2 regions of the Pseudomonas sp. D5(2026) genome follow, and region 2 is predicted to be linked to the other one. Evidence: riboswitches for the same ligand, from Rfam matches in the RefSeq annotation. Region 2 holds a riboswitch; the other holds the start of a gene.
What was found. A riboswitch is a leader RNA that binds a small molecule or an ion and turns the genes downstream of it on or off. The one in region 2 is predicted to bind thiamine pyrophosphate.

Region 1: another riboswitch for thiamine pyrophosphate. It lies ahead of AC3B5Q_RS13755 (TenA family protein); the one in region 2 lies ahead of thiC (phosphomethylpyrimidine synthase ThiC).

Annotation. Positions count from the first base shown of each region.
Region 1 covers NZ_CM173421.1:2,964,349-2,971,818, reverse strand. Annotated here, with positions in the region: gene AC3B5Q_RS13760 (Ig-like domain-containing protein) at 1-1,554, opposite strand, end outside; TPP riboswitch at 1,805-1,919, shown strand; gene AC3B5Q_RS13755 (TenA family protein) at 1,998-2,645, shown strand; gene tenA (thiaminase II) at 2,642-3,307, shown strand; gene codB (cytosine permease) at 3,537-4,802, shown strand; gene AC3B5Q_RS13740 (PucR family transcriptional regulator) at 4,799-6,016, shown strand; gene codA (cytosine deaminase) at 6,021-7,262, shown strand; gene AC3B5Q_RS13730 (ornithine cyclodeaminase family protein) at 7,276-7,470, opposite strand, start outside.
Region 2 covers NZ_CM173421.1:5,057,312-5,064,781, forward strand. Annotated here, with positions in the region: gene AC3B5Q_RS23405 (NUDIX domain-containing protein) at 1-171, opposite strand, end outside; gene AC3B5Q_RS23410 (RsiV family protein) at 357-1,103, shown strand; gene cytX (putative hydroxymethylpyrimidine transporter CytX) at 1,072-2,355, opposite strand; gene thiC (phosphomethylpyrimidine synthase ThiC) at 2,500-4,380, opposite strand; TPP riboswitch at 4,535-4,641, opposite strand; gene AC3B5Q_RS23425 (TolC family outer membrane protein) at 4,802-6,235, shown strand; gene AC3B5Q_RS23430 (SPM autocatalytic domain-containing protein) at 6,366-7,470, opposite strand, start outside.

The DNA.
Region 1 (7,470 bases), 2.1 Mb from region 2:
GAGGAAGCCGTCAGTGTTGAACGGGTTGAACCACAGCTGGCCGTTTGCATCCCAGGCCTTGTCGGCTATTACCAGGTTGACGTCATAGTCACGGTTACCCCAGGGCATGCCCGAACCGCTTGGGAAACGCAGGTTGACACCGTCCTGCAGGGCCTCGTTGCCGCGGTCCAGGGCGCTGTAGTAGTTCATCATCACGGCGTTGCCTTTGTAGACGTTCTGCGCTGTGAAATCCATCATGTGGTCGTGGAACCAGTGGGTACTCATGGTTTCGCGCCAGTCGCCACGAATCTTGATACTGCCGTTCTCGCAGGTTTTCAGGCCCGGTGTGCCATCGTTGACGAACAAGGTTTCACCCGGCGAGCAGGGGAAAGCTGCTCGCGGGTCCTGGGCACGGGTGTTGATGGTGTCGTAGCCGGCCAGCTGCACCGGCCAGCGGTAGTCGTAGTACTGGCCGGGGAAGAAGTACGCGTTGGCAAAGCCGTCGCTTTCGGCCGGGGAGTGGCCGTTGTGCTCGTGGGTCGAGATGGTATGCAGGCCAAAGCCGCCGTTGGCCGACGGGTCAATCGGCAGGGCGTTGTAATGGCGCATCAGGATTGGCTGGCCGTAGCGCACCATCAGCAGCTTGGGCGGGAAAGTGCCGTCGAAGGTCCACAACGATTTGTGGTTTTGCAGCGGCATGTTCGGGTGGAAGCGTATGTCGATACCCTTGGTGGTGCCCAGCGTGGTCGGAATGTCGGAGGTCTGGTAGTACAGGCCGCCCGGGGCAAATTCACCGACGGCATAGTTGTGCAGTTGCTTACGGTCGCGCAGGCCGAGGTTGATGCGCGCACCGGCCTGGGCGGTCTTGAACGCTGCCTGCGGGTAAAACTCGTTCCAGCGCTGGTGCGACCAGCCTTTTCCTGGTGGCCGGCCTTCAGCGGGCGAGCCGACCGGCTGGCGGTTGAGGAACATCTCGATCTGCGCCTTCCATGGGTTGCGGTCCAGCACGTTGGCGTACTGGGTCGGGAACGGGTACAGGCCGGGTTGCTTGAGGAACGCTTCCAGAGCGCTGCCACTGGGTCCGCTGCGTGCCACCACGTTGGGGTCTTGCGCGGGGGCCGCGCCGAGGGTGGGGACCGGGAAGGTCAGATCGGGCGCCGGCGTGGTCGGGTCGAGCTTCTCTGGCCCGAATTCTTCGAACAGCAACAGTTGCTGGGTGAAAGGTTGCGCCCCGAACAACGGGCTGGGTTTGCCGTTGGTAGGGTACTTGTCCGACGTTTGCAGGGCAGGCGGCAGCACGTTGTCGGTGCGTACCGTGCTGCGGTCGCCATACACGCCATCGGTCAGCTCCAACGAGCCTTCGTTGGCCTCCGGCAAGGTGTTCAGCTCAAGCAAGGCAGGGGTCGGGTCGTCCGGTTGGTCGGTGTAGGCCGACGGGTCGGTCGGCGGTGGCATGCTGTTGTCGTCGAGGGGGGATGCCATGGCCGTGATCAACCCGAGGCTGATCATCAGCGCAGTGACGGAGGACAGATGGAACGCGCGCCTGGACGCGTGGCTCATGGCGGATGTTTTCATTGGCTTAAGCCTCTTTTGCGGCCTTACGGCCTTAAGCCATCAATGGCGTTTTGCCCGTTAAATGGCCATCAGCAACAGCTATGCCAACAGATATTTCAGTAATGCTTTGACATACAAAACCTTGCAGCGCCTGGCGTGCACTAAATGATGGCGCGTCAAGAATGGGGACAGATGCCCATTAGCGGGTCACCATTGCCCACAGTTTGGGGAGCTGGACTAGTGACAGACGTGGCGCCCTCGGGTATACCTGAGCGCCACCAAGGGGAGCCCGGCAATGGGCTGAGAAACCGCTGAACGCTACAGCGCGGTGACCCTTCGAACCTGATCCGGATCATGCCGGCGAAGGGATGGGGCTTGTAACCTGCCTTTTTGCCGGCCTCACTGCGAGGCCAGTCCATGTCAATTGCCACGGTCTCGCTGTCACCCTCATCAAGGACAGCAACATGACCGAACGTTTCAGCCAGTCCCTGCGCCGCCAGTGCGAGCCGACCTGGTCGGCGGCCGTTGGCCACCGTTTCGTGACCCGATTGTGCGACGGCAGCCTGCCTGACCCGATCATGGTCGACTACCTGGTCCAGGACCACCGTTTCCTCGACAGCTTCCTGACCCTGCTGGGCGCGGCCATTGCCACCGCTGATACGTTTGAAGCCCGCCTGCGCTTCGGCCGCTTTGCCGGGATGATCTCCAGTGACGAGAACACCTATTTCCTGCGTGCCTTCGAGGCCCTGGGTGTCAGCCCGGCGCAACGCAGTGAACCGGCCGATACCGCGCCTACCGCAGGTTTCAAGGCGATCATGCGCGAAGCGGCAGCCACCCGTTCCTACGCAGCGGCACTGGCGGTGCTGAACGTCGCCGAAGGGCTGTATCTGGACTGGGCGCTCAAGGCGCCAAAACCGATGCCGGACAACTTCGTCCATGCCGAGTGGATTACCCTGCACGACAACCCGGCGTTCCAGGCATTCGTCGCTTTCCTGCAGGCCGAGCTGGACCGCGTCGGCCCGCAGGAGGCCGCATTGGCCAGTGACTTCTACCAGCGCACCGTGGCGCTGGAGCTGGCTTTCTTCGATGCAGTGTATCCGGAGGGCAAATGAGCATGGATATCTTCGAGCGCCTCAAGGCCGCCGCCACGCCACAATGGAACAGCTACGTAGACCATGACTTCGTACGTCAGATGGGCGAGGGTACGCTGAGTGAGGAAGCGTTCCGGACCTACCTTGTGCAGGATTACCTGTTCCTGATCCAGTTCGCCCGCGCCTGGGCGCTGGCCGCCTACAAAAGCCGCCGCCCGGCCGACATTCGCGCGGCGCAGGCCGGGCTGGCGGCGATCCTGGATGAAACCGAGCTGCACTTGCGGCTGTGCGCACGCTGGGGCTTGACCCAGGCAGACATCGAAGCCGCGCCAGAGCACCAGGCCACCGTGGCATACACCCGTTACGTGCTGGACTGCGGCGCTGCCGGCGACCTGCTGGAGCTGCATGTGGCACTGGCACCTTGCGTGATCGGCTATGCCGAAATCGGCCGGACCCTGGCCGAGCGCATTGGTGACTTGAGCAATCACCCCTACCGCGAGTGGATTGGCGAGTATGCCGGGGAGGGCTACCAAGGGGTGGCAGCGGCAGCGCGCAAGCACTTGGATGAACTGGCGGCGCGCAGCATGACCGAGCAGCGGTTCGCCGAACTGGCAGGGATTTTTGGCCAGGCATCGAGCCTGGAGGCTGATTTCTGGCAGATGGGGCTGGACGGAGCTGTGTAAACCGCCGTGGGCTGGGTGATTACTACCCAGCCTGAGCCCGCTTTGGTGCATGAACGCCTCAAAATAAGTCGTCCCGCACACTCCAAATCGTCAGATCGCGGCTTTAATGTGCATAGTGCATATGGATTTCTGGGCGACCAGCCCGATTTTTCCGGGTGGCGGCGCAGTAAAAAAGCGGCCCGCATATTGCTCTTTCAGCTCCCAACTACAAACCCGGAGCCCCCGTGCAATGAGCTCACCCAGCGAATTCCCCCTCAGCGAAGCCCCGCAGTCCGCCCGTAGGGGCCTGTTGCCGATCGCGATGGTCTTGTTCAGCTTCACCTTCTTTACCGGCACGATGTTCGCCGGCGGCAAGCTGGGCATGGCATTCAGTTTTGTCGACATGCTGTGGGTGGCCACCCTCGGCAACAGCCTGCTTGCCTTGTATGCCGCAGTGCTGGCCTTCATCGCCTCGCGCAGCGGGCTGAACACCGTGCTGATGGGGCGCTTCTGTTTTGGTGAAGCGGGGAGCCGGCTCTCGGATTTTCTGCTGGGTTTTGCCGAACTGGGCTGGTATGCCTGGGGCACGGCCACGGTGGCCATCGTGCTGGTCAAGCTGCTGGGGCTGGCGGATGGCTTCGGCATGCCTTTGATGGTGCTGTTCGGGCTGGGTTTCAGCATTACGGCCATCATCGGTTTCAAGGGGCTGGATGTGTTGTCGCGGGTGTCGGTGCCATTGATGTTCGTGCTGCTGTTGGTGTCCATGTACATCGCCACCCGCGATGCCGGTGGCTTTGCCGGCCTGGCTGCCGTTGTACCGCATGAAACCATGACTTTTTCGGCGGCAGTCACCATGGTTTTCGGCACCTTCGCCAGTGGCGCCACCCAGGCCACCAACTGGACACGGCTGGCACGCAGTGGCCGGGTAGCGGTGACCGCCAGCGTGGTGGCATTCCTCCTTGGCAACGGCCTGATGGTGGTGGCCGGCGCGTGGTGCGCGATGGTTTACCAGCAGGCCGATATCGTCGACGTGATGATGCTGCAGGGGCTGTCGTTCGCGGCGGTGGTGATGCTGTGCCTGAACCTGTGGACCATTCAGGGTCCGACCATCTACAACGTGTCGGCCGCCGCCTGCCACTTGTTGCGCAGCGAGCGCCGGCGCACGGCAACGCTGGTGGCAGCCGGGGTTGGCATTGTGCTGGCGATGGGTGGCATGTACGAAATGCTGATCCCGTTCCTGGTGCTGCTGGGGTCGATCATTCCGCCGGTGGGTGGAGTAATCATGGCTGACTTCTGGTATCGCCACCGCGGCAAATACCCGGCGCTGGGTGCGGCAAACCTGCCACGCTACAACCTCACCGGGCTGCTTGCCTATGCCGTGGGCGCTGTACTGGCCTATGCCTCACCGTGGGTTGCGCCGCTGGTGGGCATCGCCGCCTCGGCAGTGTGCTACATCGTCATTCTGGAGCTGGGCGCACGCCGCCGGGCGCCAGGCCAGGCGGGTGTCGAGCCGTGAGCCTGGCGCTGGACGAGATCTTGCATTTGCCCGGCCTGCACGAAATGCATGTGCGGGCCGGGGCGCGCAACCTGCAACGGCGGGTACGCTGGCCTTACGTGGCGGAAAACGAGGGTATCGCTGAATGGGTGATGGGCGGTGAGCTGGTATTCGTCACCGGCATCAACCACCCGCGCGGCGAAGCCAACCTGCTGAGCCTGGTGGAGGATGGCGACGCTGTGGGCATTGCCGGCATGGTAATTCTCACCGGCGGCAGTTTCATCCAGAGCATCCCGGCGTCCGTAATCGCGCGCGCCGAGCAATTGGGCTTACCACTGATCGAGCAACCCTACGCGCTGAAGATGGTGGTGGTCACCCACCTGATCGGCACTGCACTGGTGCAGATGAGCCAGGTGCGCCGCTCGCGCAACGACATCCTTGGCCAACTGCTCACGGGCGACTACCCGAGCCTGGCGATTGCCCGGCAGCGTGCAGCGCACCTGCAACTCGCCCTGGACAAGCCGCAGCGCCTGCTGGCATTGCGCCTGACAGGCGTGGACGGCTTGTTCGAGCGCCACGGGCTCGCACACGGCGAGCGTACCTGGCAAGCCACCCGGCAGGCCCTGGAAGACCAGCTGGAAGCCTGGTGCCGCCAGCGGCCTGACAGTGTGACGGCGCAGCTGCCGGGCGACCTGTTCGTGGTGCTGCTGGCCGATACGCACGACTTACCCGAGACGTTGGGTGCACTGTACCGGCAGTTGCAAGCCGCGACAGGTGAACTGGGCCTTTACATGGGCCTGTCGAGCCTCGCTGACGATTGCGCGCACTATCGCCAGGCCCTCAACGAGGCACGCCAGGCGCTGGATGTGGCGCAGCACCTGCGCCCGGCCAACGGCTATTGCAACTTCAGCGAGCTCGGCGTATTGCGCCTGCTGCAAGGTATTGTCGACCGCTCGCTGGTCGACGATTTCGTCAGCCGCACCCTCGGCCCGCTGATCGCCCCTGGGCGCAAACACGCCCATGCTTTGGTGCATACCCTCGACGCCTTGCTCATGGAAAATGGCAACGGGCTCAAGGCCGCACAGCGTCTGGGGCTGCACCGCAACACGATCAATCAGCGCATCCAGCGCATCGAACAACTGAGCGGGCAGTCGCTGGACGACCCGCTTTTTCGCATGAATGCTTCGGTCGCCATGCTGGTATGGCGCATGAGCGAAGCCCACGGCAAGGAGTAACAGCATGAACATCATCAACGCACGCCTGCGCGGCAAGCCTGGCCTGTTCCGCGTCGAACTGAACGGCGAGCGCATTGCCGCCATCGTGCCCCAGACCGACGTCGTGGCGCCCGCTACGGTCAATGACCTGGACGCCGGGCAAAACCTGGTGGTCGCGCCCTTTGTCGAGCCGCATATTCATCTTGATGCCACGCTGACCGCGGGTGAGCCGAAGTGGAACATGAGCGGCACGTTGTTCGAAGGCATTGAGCGCTGGTCGGAGCGCAAGGAAATCACCACCCACGACGACATCAAGACCCGTGCGAAAAAAACCATCGGCATGCTGGTGGACCACGGTATCCAGCATGTGCGCACCCATGTCGATGTGACCGACCCAAAACTCACCGCGCTCAAGGCCATGGTCGAGGTACGTGACGAGGTGCGTGAGCTGATCGACCTGCAAATCGTCGCCTTCCCGCAGGAGGGTATCGAGTCGTACGCCAACGGCCGGGCGCTGATGACTGAAGCCGTGGCGATTGGCGCCGACGTCGTCGGCGGCATTCCGCATTTCGAAAATACCCGCGACCAGGGTGTATCGTCGGTGAAGTTCCTGATGGACCTGGCCGAGCGTACCGGCTGCCTGGTGGACGTGCACTGCGACGAGACCGACGACCCGCAATCGCGCTTCCTCGAAGTGTTGGCCGAAGAAGCGCGGGTACGCGGCATGGGGGCCCGGGTCACGGCCAGCCACACCGTGGCCATGGGCTCGTATGACAATGCGTATTGCTACAAGCTGTTCCGCCTGCTCAAGCTGTCGGGCATCAACTTCGTGTCGTGCCCGACCGAGAGCATTCACCTGCAAGGGCGCTTCGACAACTACCCGAAACGTCGTGGCGTGACCCGCGTGGCCGAGATCGACCGCGCCGGCATGAACGTGTGCTTCGGCCAGGACTCCATCGTCGACCCGTGGTACCCACTGGGCAATGGCAATATCCTGCGCATTCTCGAAGCCGGCCTGCACATCTGTCACATGCTCGGCTATGAAGACCTGCAGCGCTGCCTGGACCTGATTACCGACAACAGCGCCCGCACCCTGAACCTGGGCGAGCGCTATGGCATCGAGGTGGGTCGGCCGGCGAACCTGTTGCTGCTGTCGGCGCCGGATGATTACGAGATGGTGCGCAGCCAGGGGCACGCGTTGGTATCGGTACGCAATGGCAAGGTGCTGATGCAGCGCACGCCAGCGCAGGTGCAACGTTTGCGCTGACGCTGTTGTCGCCTCAGGTGCACAGGGCTGCCAGGGCGTAGCTTGCGACTTGTGCATCCTGCACTGCCACACCGGTCAGGTCCGCCAAGGTAATCTGGCTGTCGTGCTCACGCCCCTTGGCACGGCCAGCCAGCAGCGTACCCAGCTCGATCAGCTGGTGAGCGTCGATCTGGCCACTGCCGAGGGCATGGGCCACTTCGCCGTACTG
Region 2 (7,470 bases):
GCATACCGCATCGTGGCGCACAAACAGCTCGCGACTGATCTCGCGCCCCATGCCACCGGCAAATAGCTCGTGACGCAGGCGTAACTTGTCGAGCTTGTAAAAGCCCTGGAAGCAATTGGCCCGCTCGATGATTTCGAAGCCCTTGGGCACAGCGTTCAACGCGTCTGACATGGAAATCCTCATTACCTCGAATACTGCTTCGCGCCATCCTACTCCGCACGCCTGTTGGTTTCATCCCTTTCCAGCAACCGCTGGCGCACTCGGGACAGCAGCCCTTCACTCTGTTAGCTTAGTGGCGAACTGAAGGCCGCGCAGACGGTCAAAGGCCGACTTTTCCCTGTTCTGCAAGGATCATCATGACACTTGTCAAACTGACTTCCGTGGCCGTGCTGGCACTCGCTCTGGGCGCCTGCCAGAGCCTGTTCACGCCCAACTACCGGGCCCCGCTCGAGGTCAAGCGCGACGCCTGGGAGCATGTCAAACCCGGCTGCAGCGAGAGCGACTGCCCGCTGGTGAACATCGACATGATCCACTTCCCAGCCCTGCCCAAGCTCGACGGCATCGTCGAAAAACGCCTGCTGCAACTGACCGAAGACAATCAGCATGGCACCGCACCAGCCACCCTGCAGGCCTACGAACAGCAATATCTGGCCAGTGCCGACAAACGTAACAGCAGCTACTTGCAAGCCAAGGTACGCGAACAGCATGACGGGTTGGTGATCATCGAGTTGTCCAGCTACCTGGACAGCGGTGGCGCCCACGGCATGCCCGGGCGCGGCTTCATCAACTATTCACGCAAGCTGGACAAGGTGCTGACCCTGCAGGACATGCTGGTGCCCGGCCAGGAAGACACCTTCTGGAAAACCGTCGAAGAATCGCACCGCGCCTGGCTGATGAGCGTGGGCATGGACAAGGATGCCGAGTTCGTCAAGACCTGGCCATTCAAGAAATCGCCGCACGTCGCTCTGACGTACGGCGCGGTAGTGGTCAAGTACGAGGTCTATGCCATCGCGCCCTACTCCATGGGCCACGTGGAACTGAAGATCCCCTACCCGCGCCTGAATGGCGTACTCAAGCCTGAACTGTTTCCCGGCCGCGGCTGAGGCTCAGTAACCCATGCAGCACACCTGCCAGCAGCAATGCTGGCAGGGTCGCGCCCAGTTCCGGCGCCTTGGCGGCAATCAGGTGATAGGCCACCGCCCCGGCAAACCAGGCCACCAACGCCTGCCAGTGCAAGCCATTGACCTGCGCTGGCAGACGGCGTCGACGGACCACGTAGTGGTCCATCAGCACCACGCCGAACAGCGGCGCGAACACCGAACCGATCAGCAACAGGAAGTTTTCGTACTGTGCCAGTGGCGCCAACAGGGCGATCAGGGTGCACAACACGCCGATGGCCAACGCCAGGTGCTCGACCTTCAGCGGTATAAGCACACCGGTGGAAACCGCCGCCGAGTGGATGTCGGCGAAGGCCTTTTCCGACTCGTCCAGCAGAATTAGCAGCAGCGGGATCCCCATACCGGCGCCCGCCAGGGCCAGCAACAGCGCATTGACTTCGCCACTGGCGGCGAACGCCAGCGTGTAGGCCACGCCCAGGCTCATCAGCCAGGTGTTGCCAATGAAGTAGCCAACGACCGTGCCGCCGAACACATGCTTGCCATTGCGGGCAAAGCGCGAGTAGTCAGCGATCAGCGGCAGCCAGGACAGCGGCATGGCGATGACGATATCGAAGCCAACCGCCAGCGACATCGAACCATCCCCGGCACGGTTCCACAGTTCGGCCAGGTCGGCCTTGGCGAACAGGTTCCAGGTCAGCCACAGGCAAGCGCCCAGCAACAACCAGATACCCCAGGCGCGCAACACCTTGCGCACGAAGGCCAGTGGCCCGCTGACGGCCAACAGGGTGGCCAGGGCACCAAAACACAGGGTCCAGAGCATGGGGCTGTTCCAGGCACTCTCCTCACCGAACGCCCGCGCCCCCAGCAAGCTGGCGGCATCGCGCATGACGATGATCTCGAAGGCGCCCCAACCCACCAGTTGCAGCAAGTTGAGCAGCGCCGGCAAGCGCGCGCCATGGCTGCCCAGGCTAAGTTTCAGGGTGCCCATGGCAGACAGGCCGGTGTCGCTGCCGATAACCCCGGCGGCGCCCAGCAACAGCACACCGACACCGGTGCCCAGGGCGATGGCCAGCACTGCGCCAGCAAGGCCCAGGCCTGGCGCCAGCATGGCACCGACCTGCAGCACCATCAGGCCGATGCCGAGGGAAAACCACAATGAAAACAGGTCGCGAGCACCGAAGATGCGCTGCTGGATGGGGATTGGATGGTCGGGAGAGAACTGGCTGGGTGATGTCATTGTCATGTCCGCAGGAATGATGGTGAGTGGCATGCACCACCCTGTGGGAGCGGGCTTGCCCGCGAACACCGGCAAAGCCGGTGCCATGCACCGCAGTGCTTGCTTCGCGGGCAAGCCCGCTCCCACAGGGTAAGGTGCTGCGGTTTAGACTTTGTGGTACAGCTGGCTGCCTTCCTGGCGGAACCGCTCGGCCTGCTCACGCATGCCTTGCTCGACCGTCACATCCACGGCCTCGATCTTGGCAGCGTACTCACGCACTTCCTGGGTGATCTTCATCGAGCAGAACTTCGGCCCGCACATCGAGCAGAAGTGCGCGACCTTGGCCGATTCCTTCGGCAGAGTCTCGTCATGGAAAGCACGGGCGGTGTCCGGGTCGAGGCCCAGGTTGAACTGGTCTTCCCAACGGAACTCGAAACGCGCCTTGGACAAGGCGTTGTCGCGGATCTGTGCACCCGGGTGGCCCTTGGCAAGGTCGGCGGCATGCGCGGCGATCTTGTAGGTGATGATGCCGGTCTTGACGTCGTCCTTGTTCGGCAGGCCCAGGTGCTCCTTCGGCGTTACGTAGCAGAGCATGGCGCAACCGAACCAGCCGATCATCGCCGCACCAATGCCCGAGGTGATGTGGTCGTAACCCGGCGCGATATCGGTGGTCAGTGGGCCGAGGGTGTAGAACGGCGCCTCGTCGCAGCACTCCAGCTGCTTGTCCATGTTCTCTTTGATCAATTGCATCGGCACGTGGCCGGGGCCTTCGATCATGCATTGCACGTCGTGCTTCCAGGCAATCTTGGTCAGCTCGCCGAGGGTTTCCAGCTCACCGAATTGCGCCGCGTCGTTGGCGTCGGCAATCGAGCCAGGGCGCAGGCCGTCGCCCAGCGAGAAGCTGACGTCGTAGGCCTTCATGATTTCGCAGATTTCGTCGAAGTGGGTGTACAGGAAGTTTTCCTTGTGGTGCGCCAGGCACCACTTGGCCATGATCGAGCCACCACGGCTGACGATGCCGGTGACGCGCTTGGCGGTCAGGGGCACATAGCGCAGCAGCACACCGGCGTGAATGGTGAAGTAGTCCACGCCCTGTTCGGCCTGCTCGATCAGGGTGTCGCGGAACAGTTCCCAGGTCAGGTCCTCTGCCACACCGTTGACCTTTTCCAGGGCCTGGTAGATCGGCACGGTACCGATCGGTACCGGCGAGTTGCGAATGATCCACTCGCGGGTTTCGTGGATGTGCTTGCCGGTGGACAAGTCCATGACCGTGTCCGAGCCCCAGCGGATGCCCCAGGTCAGCTTGGCCACCTCTTCCTCGATCGAGGAACCCAGGGCGCTGTTGCCGATGTTGCCGTTGATCTTCACCAGGAAGTTACGGCCGATGATCATCGGCTCTACTTCCGGGTGGTTGATGTTGGCCGGAATGATCGCGCGGCCACGGGCGATTTCCTGGCGGACGAATTCAGGGGTGATTTCTTTCGGGATGTTGGCACCGAAGCTGTGGCCGGCATGTTGCTCATTCAGCAGGCCGGCGGCGCGGGCCTCCTGTAACTTCATGTTTTCGCGGATGGCCACGTATTCCATCTCGGCGGTGATGATGCCCTGACGGGCATAGTGCATCTGCGAGACGTTGGCGCCGGCCTTGGCCCGGCGCGGGTTGCGCACATGGGCGAAACGCAGCTTGGCCAGCTCTGCATCGTTCAGGCGCTGCTGACCGAAGTCGGAGCTCAGGCCTTCCAGGCGCTCGGTGTCACCGCGGGCTTCGATCCAAGCCGAACGCACATCGGCCAGGCCTTTGCGCACGTCGATGATCACATCGGGGTCGGTGTACGGGCCAGAAGTGTCATACACCAGCACCGGGGCGTTGGCCTCGCCGCCGAAATCGGTCGGGGTGTCATCCAGGCTGATTTCACGCATGGGGACGCGGATGTCCGGGCGCGAGCCTTCGACATACACCTTGCGCGAACGCGGGAACGGTTGTACGGACTGCTGATCGACTTGTGCCGATTCGCTGAGGTTGATCGTTTTTTCTTGTTTGGTCATCACAGGCTCTCCTGACGGCTTCCTAGCAGTGGAATGTCGGGGTGAACCTGAAACGCGCGGACGCACCCTCTTTGGGTGCAGTGCCGGATATGGGGGTGCATGAAGCTGTATGCAGCTGTGACAATCCCGGACCTGGCACAAGAGGCTCCCCGGGAAGGTGAGCAATCTTGTTCCCTACGCAGGCGCTAACCTGATCAGGTTCAACGGGATCCGCACCTCTGCGATCTCAGCCTTTGCTTCAAGGCACCCCGACAAGAACATGCGCAGTCTAGACTGGAGTGGTCAGCAAAGCCAAGCAGGTAAATGCGCGGATGATGAAAGGCACACCGAGCGATTGTTGCCGGGTGCGCATGGCACTACACTGGCCCATCGCTCGATACTCAACAGTTCAGTAATTAAATTTCGTACAAGGATTGCCTCTATGCTGCGCAAACTCTCACTGGCGATAGCCGTGTCTTGTGCGTCCAACGGAGTGGTCTGGGCAGCGGACGTGCCCTCGACAGTCAAGACCGATCTGGTCAGCGTCTACCAGGAGGCAGTGGACAACAACGCCGACCTGGCTGCCGCACGCGCCGATTACGGGGCGCGCCGCGAAGTGGTGCCGCAGGCCCGCGCCGGGTTGCTGCCAAACCTGTCGGCCGGTGCCGAGATGATGAACACCCGCACCAAGCTGGACGAGCCGTCCATGACGTCCAATCGCAGCGGCAACTCCTGGAGCGCGACCTTGGCTCAGCCGATCTTCCGCGCTGATCGCTGGTTCCAGTTGCAAGCCGCCGAAGCCGTCAACGAACAGGCAGCACTGGAGCTGTCGGCGACCGAGCAAAACCTGATCCTGCAAACCGCGCAAAACTACTTCGCCGTCCTCCGCGCCCAGGACAACCTGGCCGCCACCAAGGCAGAGGAAGCGGCCTTCAAGCGCCAGCTGGATCAGTCCAACGAGCGTTTCGACGTGGGCCTTTCGGACAAGACCGACGTGCTGCAATCCCAAGCCAGTTATGACACTGCACGCGCTAACCGGATCATCGCCGAACGCCAGGTGCAGGATGCCTTCGAGGCCCTGGTGACCCTGACCAACCGTGAGTACACCTCTATCCAGGGCGTAGTACATAGCCTGCCGGTACAAGTGCCAACGCCCAACGATGCCAAAGCCTGGGTCGAAACCGCCGGGCGCCAGAACCTCAACCTGCTGGCCACCAACTACGCGGTTTCTGCCGCAGAAGAGACCCTGCGTCAGCGCAAGGCCGGGCATGCCCCGACCCTGGACGCCGTGGCCAAGTACCAGAAGGGTGACAACGACAGCCTTGGCTTTACCAACCCATCGCAACTGGGGGTGCGCTACAGCGGCGACGTCGAGCAGACCAGCGTTGGCCTGCAACTGAATATCCCGATCTACAGCGGCGGCCTGACCAGCTCGCAGGTACGCGAGGCTTACCAGCGCCTGAGCCAGAGCGAGCAACAGCGTGAAAGCCTGCGCCGCCAGGTCGTGGAAAACACCCGCAACCTGCACCGCGCAGTGAACACCGATGTGGAACAGGTACAGGCGCGCAAGCAGTCGATCATTTCCAACCAGAGCGCGCTGGAAGCCACCGAAATCGGCTACCAGGTCGGTACCCGCAACATCGTCGACGTGCTTGATGCCCAGCGCCAGCTGTATACCTCGGTGCGCGACTACAACAATAGCCGTTACGACTACATTCTCGACAACCTGAGCCTGAAGCAGGCAGCCGGCACCCTGAGCCCGCAAGACCTGCAGGACCTGAAGCGCTACCTGAAACCTGACTACAACCCGGACAAGGACTTCCTGCCACCGGACCTGGCGGCAGCAGCGGCCAAGAACTTCGAGCGCAGGCCTTGAGATAGGGGCTGGACTCTTCGCGGGCTTGCCCGCTCCCACACGGTGCCAGGCCTGAAGGCATGATGCACCTGTGGGAGCTGGCTCGCTGGCGATAGGCCTCCAAAATCACTCCAGCCCTGAACGACAACGTCTAGGCGGCTACGGCAATCGTCGAGTTGATGCGTTGAACCGACATATCACCAATTAGCGCAGGCCCCGCAGGTTCAGGGGCGAACGCAGCCATTGCATCAACAAGATTCCCCAGGTTCGGTAGCGAGTGCTCGACAGCAAACAGCGACGCCCCTGCGGAAAGGGCTGAAACCTCTGGCACGGCAACCGCTTCAGATGTGACCATTGCCGGCTGCGCAAAGATAAAGTCCTCCGCTGTCACCTGCGCAACTCCGAGCGCATCCAGGTACAGCATCTTCACAATACCTTCCTGCCCCGGCACTGCCTGAGTATCAACGGCTACACCGTGGATCTGCGCAAAGTCATTGAGTTTGAAGCGCTGGACTTTGCTGACGTGCAGATCCTCGAAGCGACTGATGCCTACCTGGGTCAGGTCAATCTTGTCGATACCGTGTCGGAACCCCCGAAGGGTGTTCTTGTAATCGCTCACACCTTCTTGTTTTGTCACCAGAAACACGCTGGGCGCAACCGTCGGCGGGGAATATATCGTGCCTGCCAACGAAGCCACCAACTGCCCGGATGCGTCACTGGCAAGCGACACGCCACCTGCACCACCGGTAAGCAGAACATTTGCGCTGACAGGCGGGGTCGTCTGCTCTTCAGGGCTGCCCTCGAAATAACCTGGTGCAGCGGTGAAAGCGTCAAGGAAACGGAAGTTCGCTGACCGCAGTTCAGCAATCGTAGTGTCCGCAATCGTCAGCTTCTGCCCACTGCCAAGGTCGAGCACAGTCGAATTGCCGTCCTGTTGCATCTGCAAGTCAGCAAACCCTGAACCACCAAAGCCGACCAGGTCGATCACCTCACGCGAAGTCTCGAACTGCTTGAGTACATCGTTACCGCTTGCACGCCTGTGGATGACAAAGCGGTCGGTACCCTCACCCCCCTTGAGGAGATTGTACCCACGGCCACCATCCAGTAATGCCCCGGCGGGCCCGGCAATCAAGGTATCGTCGCCATCACCACTGATAAGGTTTTGCACCGAGCCAGGGGTTATGGTGAGCGCCGCACCGGCAATACTGGCGCTGCCGCTGGCCAGATCCACCGAGATACTGCGACTTACTGCAGCC